4 regions of the Pseudomonas sp. GL-R-26 genome follow, and region 1 is predicted to be linked to each of the others. Evidence: predicted binding sites of a transcription regulator. Region 1 holds the regulator's gene; each other region holds the start of a gene.

Region 1 (3,366 bases):
CGATCTTCCGCAAACTGTCGGTGGCCGACAACATCATGGCCATCCTCGAGACCCGCAAGGAACTCGACAAGGCAGGTCGTCGCAAGGAGCTGGAAAGCCTGCTGCAGGAATTCCACATCAGCCACATCCGCGACAACCTGGGCATGAGCCTGTCCGGTGGCGAGCGCCGTCGCGTGGAAATCGCCCGCGCCCTGGCCACCAACCCGAAATTCATCCTCCTCGACGAACCCTTCGCCGGCGTGGACCCGATTTCGGTCGGCGACATCAAGCAGATCATTTACCACCTCAAGGCCAAAGGCATTGGCGTGCTGATCACGGACCACAACGTTCGTGAAACCCTGGATATCTGTGAAACCGCCTATATCGTCAATGACGGCCAACTGATCGCCGAAGGCGACGCAGAGACCATCCTGGCCAACAACCTGGTCAAGGAAGTGTACCTGGGCCACGAGTTCCGCCTGTAATCGCTGAGCCGTGCCCGGGCAGTTGCCCGGGCACCTGACCAGCCACTCACCGGCGCCTCGTGCCGACAAGCGTGGTCAGCCCTCAACAAGGGCAGCGCAGCAACACAGCTTTATAGTTTTTTATTGTTACAGCGCTCTAGGCAAACCCTTTAGTTTCAGGCATATAATTTGCTTAAGTTTGGCGCCCCGGCGCCCTGTAGTGGATGGCGCATGTGCGCCGGCGAATAAGGTGTTAAGCCCCAGCCATGAAACCATCGCTAGTCTTGAGAATGGGCCAGCAGCTGACGATGACACCGCAGCTGCAACAGGCCATCCGCCTGCTCCAATTGTCGACCCTGGACCTGCAACAGGAAATCCAGGAGGCCCTGGAGTCAAATCCGATGCTCGAACGCCAGGAAGAAGGCGACGACTTCGACAATTCCGACCCCTTGGCCGACAACGCCGAACAAAAGCCCAACACTGACATCCAGGAGCCCTCCTACCAGGAAAGCGCCCCGACGGTTGATAACCTCGATGAAGGTGACTGGAACGAGCGTATCCCAAACGAACTCCCCGTCGACACCGCGTGGGAAGACGTTTACCAGACCAGCGCCAGCAGCCTGCCCAGCAATGATGATGACGAGTGGGACTTCACCACCCGCACCTCGGCCGGCGAAAGCCTGCAGAGCCATTTGCTGTGGCAACTGAACCTGGCCCCGATGTCCGACACCGATCGCCTGATCGCCGTGACCCTGATCGACTGCATCAACAATCAGGGCTACCTGGACGAAACCCTAGAGGAAATCCTCGAAGCCTTCGACCCGGAACTGGACATCGAACTGGACGAAATCGAAGCCGTCCTGCACCGCATCCAGCAATTCGAGCCCGCCGGCATCGGCGCCCGCAACCTGGGCGAATGCCTGCTGCTGCAATTGCGCCAGTTGCCTGCCAAGACCCCTTGGCTGGCCGAGGCCAAGCGCCTGGTCACCGATTACATTGACCTGCTGGGCAGCCGCGATTACAGCCAGTTGATGCGTCGCATGAAGCTCAAGGAAGACGAGCTGCGCCAGGTCATCGAACTGGTCCAGAGCCTCAACCCGCGCCCGGGCTCGCAAATCGAGTCCACTGAAGCCGAGTACGTCGTTCCTGACGTCATCGTGCGCAAGGACAACGAGCGCTGGCTGGTGGAGCTCAATCAGGAGTCGGTGCCACGGCTGCGGGTCAACGCCCAGTACGCAGGTTTCGTGCGCCGCGCCGACACCAGCGCCGACAATACCTTCATGCGCAATCAGTTGCAGGAGGCCCGCTGGTTCATCAAGAGCCTGCAAAGCCGCAATGAAACCCTGATGAAGGTTGCCACCCAGATCGTCGAGCATCAGCGCGGCTTTCTGGAGTACGGCGACGAAGCCATGAAGCCGCTGGTCCTGCATGACATCGCCGAAGCGGTCGGCATGCATGAATCGACGATTTCACGGGTGACCACCCAGAAGTTCATGCACACCCCCCGGGGCATTTATGAACTGAAGTACTTTTTCTCCAGTCACGTAAGCACCTCCGAAGGCGGCGAATGCTCGTCCACGGCGATCCGGGCGATCATCAAAAAACTGGTTGCCGCGGAAAATCAGAAAAAGCCGTTGAGTGACAGCAAGATCGCTGGTTTACTGGAGGCACAAGGCATTCAGGTGGCTCGCCGCACCGTCGCCAAGTACCGCGAATCCCTCGGGATCGCGCCTTCGAGCGAACGCAAGCGGTTGATGTAGAGCCACGCCACAGCGTTCCAGTGGTAGATCATCTGATCTACCGCTTTATGCACTGGCAACGAAGGAGAAGCTGTATGCAAGTCAACATCAGTGGACACCAACTGGAAGTGACCGAACCTCTTCGCACCTACATCGGCGAAAAACTCGAACGATTGGAGCGACATTTCGACAAGATCACTAATGTGCAGGTCACGATGACCGTCGAAAAACTGAAGCAGAAAATCGAAGCCACGCTGCATATTCCCGGGAATGAAGTGGTCGCCAACGCGGAGCATACCGATATGTACGCCGCGATCGACGCACTCACCGACAAGCTGGATAAACAACTCAAAAAGCATAAGGAAAAGACCCAGAGCCTCCTCCAGGGCGCAACCGGTCGTTAACACTCCCTACCCATGATCCGACTTGAAAGTATCCTGACCCCCGGCCGTTCCCTGGTGAACGTGCCGGGAGGCAGTAAAAAGAAAGCCCTCGAACAAATTGCCAATCTGATCGCCCGCGAAGTGCCGGCCCTGGAGATGCAAGATGTCTTCGAGGCACTGATTGCCCGTGAAAAACTCGGCTCCACCGGGTTTGGCAATGGCATCGCCATTCCACATTGCCGTCTCAAGGGCTGTGTTTCGCCCATCAGTGCATTGATGCACCTGGACGCCCCTATCGATTTCGACGCCATCGATGGCGCGCCGGTTGACCTGCTGTTCGTGCTGCTGGTCCCGGAAGCCGCCACCGATGCGCACCTTGAGCTGCTGCGACAGATCGCCAGCATGCTCGACCGCAAGGAAGTTCGCGAAAAGCTGCGTAGTGCTGCAAGCAACGAAGCCCTGTATCAGGTTGTCCTGGACGAGCAGAACGGTCAGTAATCATGCGCTTGATCATCGTCAGTGGCCGTTCCGGCTCAGGTAAAAGTACCGCCCTCGACGTTCTTGAGGACAACGGCTACTACTGCATCGACAATTTGCCAGCCGGCTTGCTGCCGGAGCTGGCCGAACGCGCCCTGGTTCATACCGAGCTGTTACAGCCGCTGGTCGCCGTTTCCATTGACGCGCGCAACCTGCCCAGCCACCTGTCACGCTTCCCCGAGCTGCTCGAAGAAGTCCGCAGCCGCCACATCCAGTGCGATGTGCTGTATCTGGACGCCGACGAAGAAACCCTGCTCAAGCGCT
Region 2 (3,366 bases), on a different contig from region 1:
GATAGTCAGCAAATTCACGGCGGGGTATCGCCCGGGCTCCGAGACTGTGCAGGTGATCGGTGGGCATCTGGCAATCGATCAGTACAAAACCCGAGTCTTTCAGATGCCGGACCAGTGTGGCAAAGCCGAATTTCGAGGCGTTGTCAGCGAGGCTGAACATGGACTCGCCGAAAAACAGCTGGCCCATCGCCAGGCCGTAGAGCCCACCCACGAGCTCGTCCCCGTCCCACACTTCCACCGAGTGCGCGTGGCCACGCCTGTGCAACTCGATGTAGGCGTTCTGCATGGCTTCGGTGATCCAGGTGCCATCAGCGTAATCCCGGGGTGCGGCGCAGGCGCGGATGACCGCCGCAAAGTCCTGGTCAAAGGTCACCTGATAGCGTTGCTGGCGCAGTAGTTTGTTCAGGCTGCGCGAGACGTGCAACTCGTCGGGAAACAGAACCGTGCGCGGGTCCGGAGACCACCAGAGGATCGGCTGGCCTTCGGAAAACCATGGAAAACAGCCATGACGATAAGCCGAGATCAGCCGATCGGCGGACAGATCACCACCGGCAGCCAGAAGCCCGTTGGGGTCGCGCATGGCCTTTTCCAGCGGTGGGAAATTCAAGGAATTGCGTTGTAACCAAGTCAGCATGGCATCCGGGCTTGCAGAAGGGGAGGGCAGTGGCGGGTGTTGGCCCGCCATAAAGTTTGCCTTTAAACGGCAGGAATGTCGTCGAGGTATTTTTCAGCGTCCAGCGCCGCCATGCAACCGGCCCCGGCAGACGTAACGGCCTGGCGATAAACATGGTCGGCCACGTCGCCGGCGGCAAACACCCCTGCAATCGCCGTAGCGGTGGCATCGCCTTCGCTGCCACCCTTGACCAGCAGATACCCGTCGCGCATTTCCAGTTGGCCTGTGAACAGGTCGGTGTTGGGTTTATGGCCGATGGCGATAAACACCCCGGCCAGCGGCAGCTCCTTCGATTCGCCGGTGTGGCTGTCGCGCAGGCGGGCGCCGGTCACGCCGCTGGCATCGCCGAGCACTTCGTCCAGGTTCTGGTTCCAGTGCAGGCGGACATTGCCGTTGGCGGCTTTTTCGAAGAGTTTGTCCTGGAGGATCTTCTCCGAGCGCAGCTTGTCGCGCCGATGGATCAGGTGCACTTCCTTGGCGATATTCGACAGGTACAAGGCTTCCTCGACCGCTGTGTTACCGCCGCCGACCACCGCAACCACCTGGTTACGATAGAAAAATCCATCACAGGTTGCGCACGCCGACACCCCTTTGCCGGCAAACGCTTCCTCCGACGGCAGGCCCAGGTATTGCGCGCTGGCGCCGGTGGCAATGATCAGTGCGTCGCAGGTGTAGGTTCCGCCATCGCCAATCAGCTCGAACGGCCGTTGTTGCAACTTGGCAGTATGGATGTGGTCGTAAACGATCTCGGTGGCAAAGCGTTCGGCGTGTTTTTGCATGCGATCCATCAGCACTGGTCCGGTCAGGCCTTCAACGTCCCCTGGCCAGTTATCCACTTCGACGGTGGTGGTGAGCTGGCCACCTGCCTGTATGCCGGTAATGACAACGGGCTTGAGGTTGGCGCGGGCTGCATACACGGCCGCGCTGTAACCGGCGGGGCCGGAGCCCAGGATAATCAGGCGTGAATGCTTCGCTTCGCTCATAAAAACACCTCATAAGCCTTTGTCACAAAAGAGAATGCATGCTCAAATTGAACAGCATGTCATATGCTTTTGACTATGCTACACCCAAGGGTCTCAAGCATGGCGTCGTGCGTACAAACCCGTACAATGCCCTGCGTGTTACATATATTCAGTGCGCGCCATGTTTATAAAAACCGGGGCGCAGTGTTAAAAGTAGTCCCGGTAACGCGTGTTAACTTTTTTACCTGCCTGGATTGGGCGGTTTTTTCGCAGTTTTTATAGACATTCATCAGATGGACGCGCCATAGGCGCAGGAAAAGAAGCGTTTTGAAGAAATCCACCGCAGCACCTAAACCAGCCGTCGTACCGCTCTGGCGCCAGCACTTGCACTACCGACTCAAGGAAGGTGCGCTGATCGCCATCGGTGCCTTGTGCCTGTTCCTGATGATGGCCTTGTTGACTTACGGCAAGGACGATCCGGGCTGGAGTCATAACAGCAAGATCGACGACGTGCAGAACTTCGGCGGGCCAGCGGGCTCCTACAGCGCCGATATCCTGTTCATGGTGCTGGGTTACTTCGCCTACATCTTCCCGTTGCTGCTGGCCGTCAAGGCGTACCAGATCTTCCGCCAGCGTCACGAACCGTGGCAGTGGAGCGGCTGGCTGTTCTCCTGGCGCCTGATCGGCCTGGTGTTCCTGGTGCTGTCGGGCGCCGCTCTGGCCCATATCCATTTCCATGCCGCGACCGGTCTGCCGGCCGGTGCGGGCGGTGCGTTGGGGGAAAGCCTCGGCGAACTGGCCAGGAACGCCCTGAATATCCAGGGCAGTACGCTGTTGTTCATTGCCTTGTTCCTGTTCGGCCTGACCGTGTTTAGCGACCTGTCGTGGTTCAAGGTGATGGACATCACCGGCAAGATCACCCTCGACCTGTTCGAACTGTTCCAGGGCGCGGCCAATCGCTGGTGGGCGGCCCGTACCGAGCGCAAACAGCTGGTTGCCCAGTTGCGTGAAGTCGACGACCGTATGGATGAAGTGGTCGCGCCGACCGTCACCGACAAGCGCGAGCAGGCCAAGGTCAAGGAACGTCTGATCGAGCGCGAGCAAGCCCTGAGCAAGCACATGTCCGAGCGTGAGAAGCAGGTGCCGCCGGTGATTGCACCCGCGCCGCCAAAGCCCGCCGCGCCGAGCAAACGCGTCGAGAAAGAGAAGCAGGCGCCGCTGTTCGTCGACAGCGCCGTGGAAGGCACGTTGCCGCCTATTTCGATTCTCGACCCGGCGGAAAAGAAACAGCTCAATTATTCGCCTGAATCCCTGGCTGCGGTTGGCCACTTGCTGGAAATCAAGCTCAAGGAATTCGGCGTCGAAGTCACGGTGGATTCGATTCACCCGGGCCCGGTGATCACCCGTTACGAGATCCAGCCGGCGGCCGGGGTCAAGGTCAGCCGTATTTCCAACCTGGCCAAAGACCTTGCCCGCTCCCTGGCCGTGACCAGCGTGCGCGTGGTGGAAGTGATTCCGGGCAAGACCACGGTCGGTATCGAGATTCCCAACGAAGACCGGCAGATCGTGCGTTTCTCCGAGGTGTTGTCGACCCCCGAGTACGACAACTTCAAATCCCCGGTCACTCTGGCCCTGGGCCACGACATCGGCGGCAAGCCGGTCATCACTGACCTTGCGAAAATGCCGCACTTGCTGGTGGCCGGTACGACTGGTTCCGGTAAGTCGGTGGGT
Region 3 (3,366 bases), on a different contig from region 1:
ACCCTCGATACTGATCCCCGCCATTAATCCTTGCTGGTCGAAGATGAACGCGTAGGCGTCGTCTTTCAGTGTCGAGCTGGACAGGTTCTTCGCAACCCCTTCATCCACCACGACAACCGTTGGTCCCACACCGATTTCCCAGCCCTTGGTTTCAGCGACATATTTCACGGCTTTATCGGTCATCAGAAAAACCGCATAGCCGTACGACTGGGCGCCGGCCTGCAGCCCCCATGAACCGCTGACGGAGTTGTAGTAGTTCTCGACTTTCGAGCCTTTCATCAGTACGCCTTCGCCGTAGCTACCGCCGAACACGAGACCGGCCTTGATGATGTTCGGGAATACCAGCACCGCCTTGGCTTGGTGCGAGATGGTTTCGGAAAAAGGATGGGTCTTGTAGAGCATCTGCAACGCTTGTCGTGCGTCGGCATTCAGATCCTCGGCGGTGGCTGCTCCGGCATTGTTCAGGAAACCGGCCGATGCCAATGTTGCAATCGCGAAGAAGAACGAGAGGAAGAACCGCATTGATTGAGTCATTTGCGTACTCCGCTGAGGGAGCAGGGGGATGAGAGCAGCGGCAAGTACCTGCGTCATGCAGGAACCGAACCCACTGAGGTTATCCGGCGCGCCCTGAAATGTGTGAATTGCAGGCAGCGCTCCTGAATGAAGTCGGCTCTGGGCCACTGATCGTTTACGCTGCCATCAGCTGTTATGACCACTGCGTAATGGCCAGGTTCGCTGTCAGTTCTGCTTCTGGCCGCCAGTTTCACCTTGCGAAGGGTTGAAATCGCTTCGTCACGCGCTCAATGCAGGCAGCAAAAGGCCCGCGCAATGGCGGGCCTTCTGTTTGGGGTCAAATCCTTTTGTGCTTTCAATCTGCGCTCCATCTTGTGAGCGTTTCGTGAAAAACATGTCGTAGCAATGAAAAAGTCCGGCGTCGGCCAGGCTCTTTGTAGATGGGCCAAATCCTTTTGGCTGATCCCATTGTGCGTGGTGGATGTGACGACGACATGACAGGGCTGACAGGAAAAGCTGATCACAGCCAGAAACAGGGTTTCGTTGCAGCGAGCTGTGGAATCGAGCTGTACATGCACTTTTATAAAGCGCCATGCGCAACAACGTGCACCACTCGGAAGCGCCGCAAAGCGCTTTCGCCTGCGATAGCTCCAGCGTTGTGACAATCCCCCCTGGCCCAAGAGTCAGTGTTTCCAGATAGTTGAAGTCTCTCTGTGGCTGACTGGCACAAAGGCTGCAAGGCTGACATCAGGTCCACCTGGAGAGCATTCGTGTGGACAGCCCCCTCGGTCAACGACGATCGATTGGCCGAACAGGTCGTGGGCAGCATCGGTGGATCAGGCATAGATGCCTGGTTTCAACACCGCAAAAGAACAGGCAAAGACGCCTGGAACCGAAAGGTTTCAGGCGTTTTTTTTGCTTTTAAAACCGTGATGGGCTCGGGCTGGGTGCTTTCTATGAATTCCAATGTTGCCACGTTGAACAAGATGCAAACGCTGATCGTGATCGGTAATGGCATGGTCGGACATCATTGTGTCGAACAGCTGATCGAGCGGGGAGCGCTTGACCAATACCGGCTGCACGTCTTCAGTGAAGAGCCGATGCGTGCCTATGACCGTGTGCATCTTTCCGAGTACTTCGCTGGTCGTGATGCCGAGTCGCTGGCGCTGTCCGATGCGTCGCTCTACCGGACGCCCGGCGTTACGCTGCATTTGGGTGTACCGGTATTGGAAATCGACCGCGTCCGTCGCCAGGTGGTCACCTCGCAAGGTTGCGTCCAGTATGACAAATTGGTCCTGGCCACCGGGTCTTATCCGTTTGTTCCGCCAATCGAAGGCGCCGAAGGTGAGTCGCGTCTGGTCTATCGCACCCTGGAAGACCTCGATGCCATTCGGGCTGCTGCGGCCAATGCCCGGCGTGGTGTGGTGGTCGGCGGTGGCTTGCTGGGTCTGGAAGCTGCGAACGCGTTGAAGAGCCTGGGCCTTGAAGCCCACGTGGTGGAATTCGCGCCGCGCTTGATGCCGGTACAGCTCGATGACCTCGGTGGCCAGGCGCTCAAGGCGCAGATCGAACGATTGGGCGTCGGTGTACATCTGTCCCGCGCCACGCAATCGATCAGCGCGGGTGAGCAGTACCGCTATCGCATGAATTTCGCCAATGACGAATTCCTCGAAACCGACCTGATCGTGTTTTCCGCCGGTATCCGCGCTCAAGACGCGCTGGCCCGTCAATGCGCGCTGGAGATCGGTCCGCGCGGTGGCGTGGTGATCGACGACACGTGCCTCAGTTGCGACCCGAACATCTACGCCATCGGTGAATGCGCTTCATGGAACGGCAGCCTGTTCGGCCTGGTCGCGCCGGGCTACCAGATGGCACGCAGCGTTGCGGCTCGTCTGTGCAACGAAGTCGCCGAGCCGTTCACCGGTGCCGACATGTCGACCAAGCTCAAGCTGCTGGGGGTGGATGTCGGCTCCATCGGCGACGCCCACGGCAACACCCCGGGCGCACGCAGCTATCAATTCATCGACGAAACCAGCGCCAGCTATCGCCGCCTGGTAGTGGATGCCAGTGGCAAACACGTCCTCGGTGCGGTGCTGGTCGGTGACAACAGCTATTACGACACCCTGCTGCAATACATGCAGAACGGCATCGCCTTGCCAGCAGAACCCGCCAGCCTGATTCTGCCGTCCAGCGAAGGCGCGCCGACCCTGGGCCCGGGTGCGCTGCCCGAGTCGGCCACGGTGTGCTCCTGTCATAACGTCACCAAGGGCTCCATCTGTTCGGCCATCGACGGCGGCTGCACCGACCTGGGCCAACTCAAGTCGCAGACCAAGGCCTGCACCGGCTGCGGCGGTTGCGCCGGCCTGCTCAAGCAAGTCTTCGAGCATGAGTTGATTGCCCGTGGCGTCAGTGTCGACAAAAGCCTGTGCGAACACTTCGCCTACACCCGCCAGGAGCTTTATGCGCTGGTACGGGTAGAGGGCGTGATCACCTTCGACGAACTGTTGGCCAAACATGGCCGTGGCCACACCGGTTGCGACGTCTGCAAACCGGCGGTGGGTTCGATCCTCGCCTCGTGCTGGAACCAGCCGATCATGGACGCGTCGCTGGTGCCGTTGCAGGACACCAACGACACCTTCATGGCCAACATGCAGAAAAACGGTACCTATTCGGTGGTGCCACGCATCGCCGGGGGGGAGATCACGGCGGACAAGCTGATCGCGATTGGCGTGGTGGCGAAGAAATACGACCTCTACAGCAAAATCACCGGCGGGCAGCGCATCGACCTGTTCGGCGCTCAGTTGCATCAGTTGCCGGACATCTGGGCCGAGCTGATTGCAGCGGGTTTCGAAA
Region 4 (3,366 bases), on a different contig from region 1:
GCCATTGATGGCGCTCAATTGCGCCGGTCTGCCTGAGTCCATGGCCGAGACAGAATTGTTCGGTTACGGCCCCGGTGCCTTTGAAGGGGCGCGTGCCGAAGGCAAGCTCGGGTTGCTGGAGCTGACGGCGGGCGGCACGCTGTTTCTCGATGGCGTCGGGGAAATGAGCCCGCGCTTGCAGGTGAAATTGCTGCGCTTTTTGCAGGACGGCTGCTTCCGCCGAGTAGGCAGCGATGAGGAGGTCTACCTCGACGTGCGAGTGATCTGCGCGACCCAGGTCGACCTGTCCGAATTGTGCGCTCGCGGCGAGTTCCGCCAGGACCTCTATCACCGCTTGAATGTGTTGTCGCTGCACATCCCGCCGTTGCGCGAATGTCTCGACGGATTGACGCCGCTGGTGGAGCACTTCCTCGATCAGGCCAGCCGACAGATTGGTTGTCCGTTGCCGAAATTGGCCCCGGCGGCCATGGAGCGGCTCAGCCACTACCATTGGCCGGGTAACGTGCGGCAACTGGAGAACGTGCTGTTCCAGGCGGTTTCCCTGTGCGATGGCGGAACGGTCAAGGCCGAGCACATTCGCCTGCCGGATTATGGTGTGCGTCAGCCCCTTGGCGATTTTTCGCTGGAGGGTGGGCTGGACGAGATCGTCGGGCGTTTCGAGAAGGCGGTGCTGGAGCGGCTGTATTCCGAGCATCCAAGCAGTCGGCAACTGGGTAAGCGGCTCGGGGTTTCGCATACCACCATTGCCAACAAGTTGCGCGAGTATGAGGTGGGCAAGGACAACACCTGAGTCTCTGGTGGTCGAGCTTTTGTGGCGAGGGGGCTTGCCCCCGTTGGGTTGCGAAGCAGCCCCCCGCAATCTTTCAGATCCACCGAGTTGCCCGGATTTACGACTGCTCCGCAGTCGAACGGGGGCAAGCCCCCTTGCCACAGGATAATGAGGTGAACTCTTGCCACCCACCGGCATGGCACCGCCGGTTTTTCGTCTCTGATACAAATCACCAATCCCCTCTGAATCCCCCAAGCCCCCTGTTTGCCGGGCCTCGCTCTGTCAAAAACAAGTTGGTCTGCAAATTGCTTATGGCTCAGCAGTACAGCAGTGGACGGCAAACGTCCGGCAGGCAGAGGAACAATTGTGGACAAGTACCTTTATGTGGCAATGACCGGCGCCAGCCAGAATGCACTGGCGCAAAAGGCTCATGCCAACAACCTCGCGAACATCTCCACCAACGGCTTCCAGAAAGACCTGGAGCAGGCCCGTTCGATGCCGGTGTTCGGTGACAGCTTTCCGGCGCGTGCGTTTGCCATGTCCGAACGCCCGGCCACGGATTTCTCCCCTGGCTCACTGGTGGAAACCGGCCGCGACCTCGACGTTGCCGTGCAAGGTGGCGGCTGGATTGCCGTGCAGACGCCCGATGGCGGTGAAAGCTACGTGCGCACCGGCAGCCTGAACGTTGACGCCCTGGGCGTGCTGCGTGCCGGCAACGGCATGCCGGTCATGGGCAATGGCGGGCCGATTGCGGTGCCGCCGGAGCAGCAGATCGAAGTCGGCGAGGACGGCACCATCAGCATCCGCGCGATGGGCGAAGGTCCTCGGGTAATGGCTGAAGTCGACCGAATCAAGCTGGTCAACCCGGACCTCAAGAACATGACCAAGGGCCTGGATGGTTCGATCCACACCAAGGACGGCGCGCCTGCGCAGGCCGATGCCAACGTCAAGCTGGTGTCCGGGTTCCTCGAGTCGAGCAACGTCAATGCCGTGGAAGAAATGACCTCGGTTCTGGCCTTGTCCAAGCAGTTCGAGCTGCACATCAAGATGATGAACACCGCCAAAGACGATGACCAAGCCATGGCTCGGGTCTTGCAGATCAGCTAATTACCAGAACGTCGCGCCGTAAAACAGGCGCACGAGGAGAATCGAATGCTTCCGGCTCTATGGGTTGCCAAGACAGGTCTGTCCGCCCAGGACACCAACCTGACCACCATTTCCAACAACCTGGCCAACGTGTCGACCACGGGTTTCAAACGTGACCGCGCCGAGTTCCAGGACCTGCTCTACCAGATCAAGCGTCAGCCAGGCGCCCAGTCGACCCAGGACAGCGAACTGCCGTCGGGTCTGCAACTGGGTACCGGTGTGCGCATCGTCGGCACCCAGAAAAACTTCACCGCCGGCAGCCTGCAAACCACCGAGCAGCCACTGGACATGGCCATCGACGGCCGCGGTTTCTTCCAGATCCTGCAACCGGACGGCACCACGTCCTACACCCGTGACGGTACGTTCCACCTGGACTCCAACGGCCAGATCGTCAACGCCAGCGGCTTTGCCCTGGAACCGGCCATTGTCATTCCGAACGACGCGCAGACCTTCACGGTCGGCCGCGACGGCACCGTGTCCATCACCGTTGCCGGCAACCCGGCTGCCCAGGTGATCGGCAACCTGCAAACCGCCGACTTCATCAACCCGGCCGGCCTGCAGGCAGTGGGCAACAACCTGTTCCTGGAAACCGCCGCCAGTGGCGCGCCGCAAGTCGGCACACCAGGCCTGAACGGTTTCGGCACCATGCTGCAGAACACCCTGGAAACGTCCAACGTCAGCACCGTTGAGGAGATGGTCAACATGATCACCACCCAGCGCGCCTACGAGATGAACTCCAAGGTGATCTCCACCGCCGACCAGATGCTCTCGTTCGTAACGCAGAATCTGTAATCAAGTCTATGTGGCGGCCATCGGGTCGCCTGCAACACCGTGAGGTAGGGTCATGAATCGCTACGTATCTGTTCTGGCACTGAGTGGGATCACCGCGCTCGCAGGCTGCGTGCCTGCGACGCCCAAGCCCAATGACCCTTACTACGCTCCGGTGTTGCCGCGCACGCCGTTGCCGGCAGCCGCGAACAACGGCTCGATCTATCAGGCCGGTTTCGAACAGAACCTCTACGGCGACCGCAAGGCGTTCCGGATCGGTGACATCATCACCATCACCCTGAACGAAAGGACCCAGGCCAGCAAAAACGCCAACTCGCAAATTGGCAAGAACAGCAAGGCCAGCATCGGCCTGACCTCGCTGTTCGGCTCCACCCCCAACACCAACAACCCGTTTGGCAGTGGTGACCTGAGCCTGGACGCCAGCTATGAAGGCGACCGCGCGACCAAGGGTGACAGCAAGGCGGCGCAGGGCAACACCCTGACCGGTTCGATCACGGTCACCGTCGCCGATGTATTGCCCAACGGCATCATCGCGGTGCGCGGTGAGAAGTGGATGACCCTCAACACCGGCGATGAACTGGTGCGGATTGCCGGCCTTGTTCGCGCCGATGACATCTCTACCGACAACACCGTGCCGTCGACCCGTGTCGCCGATGCGCGCA

What was found. The regulator sigma-54, encoded in region 1, starts transcription at its own class of promoters, with help from an activator protein. The targets are predictions, from matches to a motif close to ANTGGCATNNANNTTGCTNT.
Region 2: the regulator sigma-54 is predicted to act here: its motif matches at 1,707-1,726, upstream of KGA96_RS14395 (DNA translocase FtsK).
Region 3: the regulator sigma-54 is predicted to act here: its motif matches at 1,416-1,435, upstream of nirB (nitrite reductase large subunit NirB).
Region 4: the regulator sigma-54 is predicted to act here: its motif matches at 1,062-1,081, upstream of KGA96_RS26910 (flagellar basal body rod protein FlgF).

What each region holds. Positions count from the first base shown of each region.
Region 1 covers NZ_JAGYGI010000014.1:40,606-43,971, reverse strand. The annotation lists gene lptB (LPS export ABC transporter ATP-binding protein) at 1-464, shown strand, start outside; gene KGA96_RS16140 (RNA polymerase factor sigma-54) at 710-2,203, shown strand; gene hpf (ribosome hibernation-promoting factor, HPF/YfiA family) at 2,278-2,586, shown strand; gene ptsN (PTS IIA-like nitrogen regulatory protein PtsN) at 2,599-3,063, shown strand; gene rapZ (RNase adapter RapZ) at 3,066-3,366, shown strand, end outside.
Region 2 covers NZ_JAGYGI010000012.1:68,859-72,224, forward strand. The annotation lists gene aat (leucyl/phenylalanyl-tRNA--protein transferase) at 1-634, opposite strand, end outside; gene trxB (thioredoxin-disulfide reductase) at 697-1,656, opposite strand; gene KGA96_RS14395 (DNA translocase FtsK) at 1,963-3,366, shown strand, end outside.
Region 3 covers NZ_JAGYGI010000031.1:52,937-56,302, forward strand. The annotation lists gene KGA96_RS24905 (YSC84-related protein) at 1-534, opposite strand, end outside; gene KGA96_RS24910 (hypothetical protein) at 793-1,107, opposite strand; gene nirB (nitrite reductase large subunit NirB) at 1,470-3,366, shown strand, end outside.
Region 4 covers NZ_JAGYGI010000040.1:26,108-29,473, reverse strand. The annotation lists gene KGA96_RS26915 (sigma-54-dependent phenylalanine hydroxylase transcriptional regulator PhhR) at 1-790, shown strand, start outside; gene KGA96_RS26910 (flagellar basal body rod protein FlgF) at 1,136-1,876, shown strand; gene flgG (flagellar basal-body rod protein FlgG) at 1,922-2,707, shown strand; gene flgH (flagellar basal body L-ring protein FlgH) at 2,760-3,366, shown strand, end outside.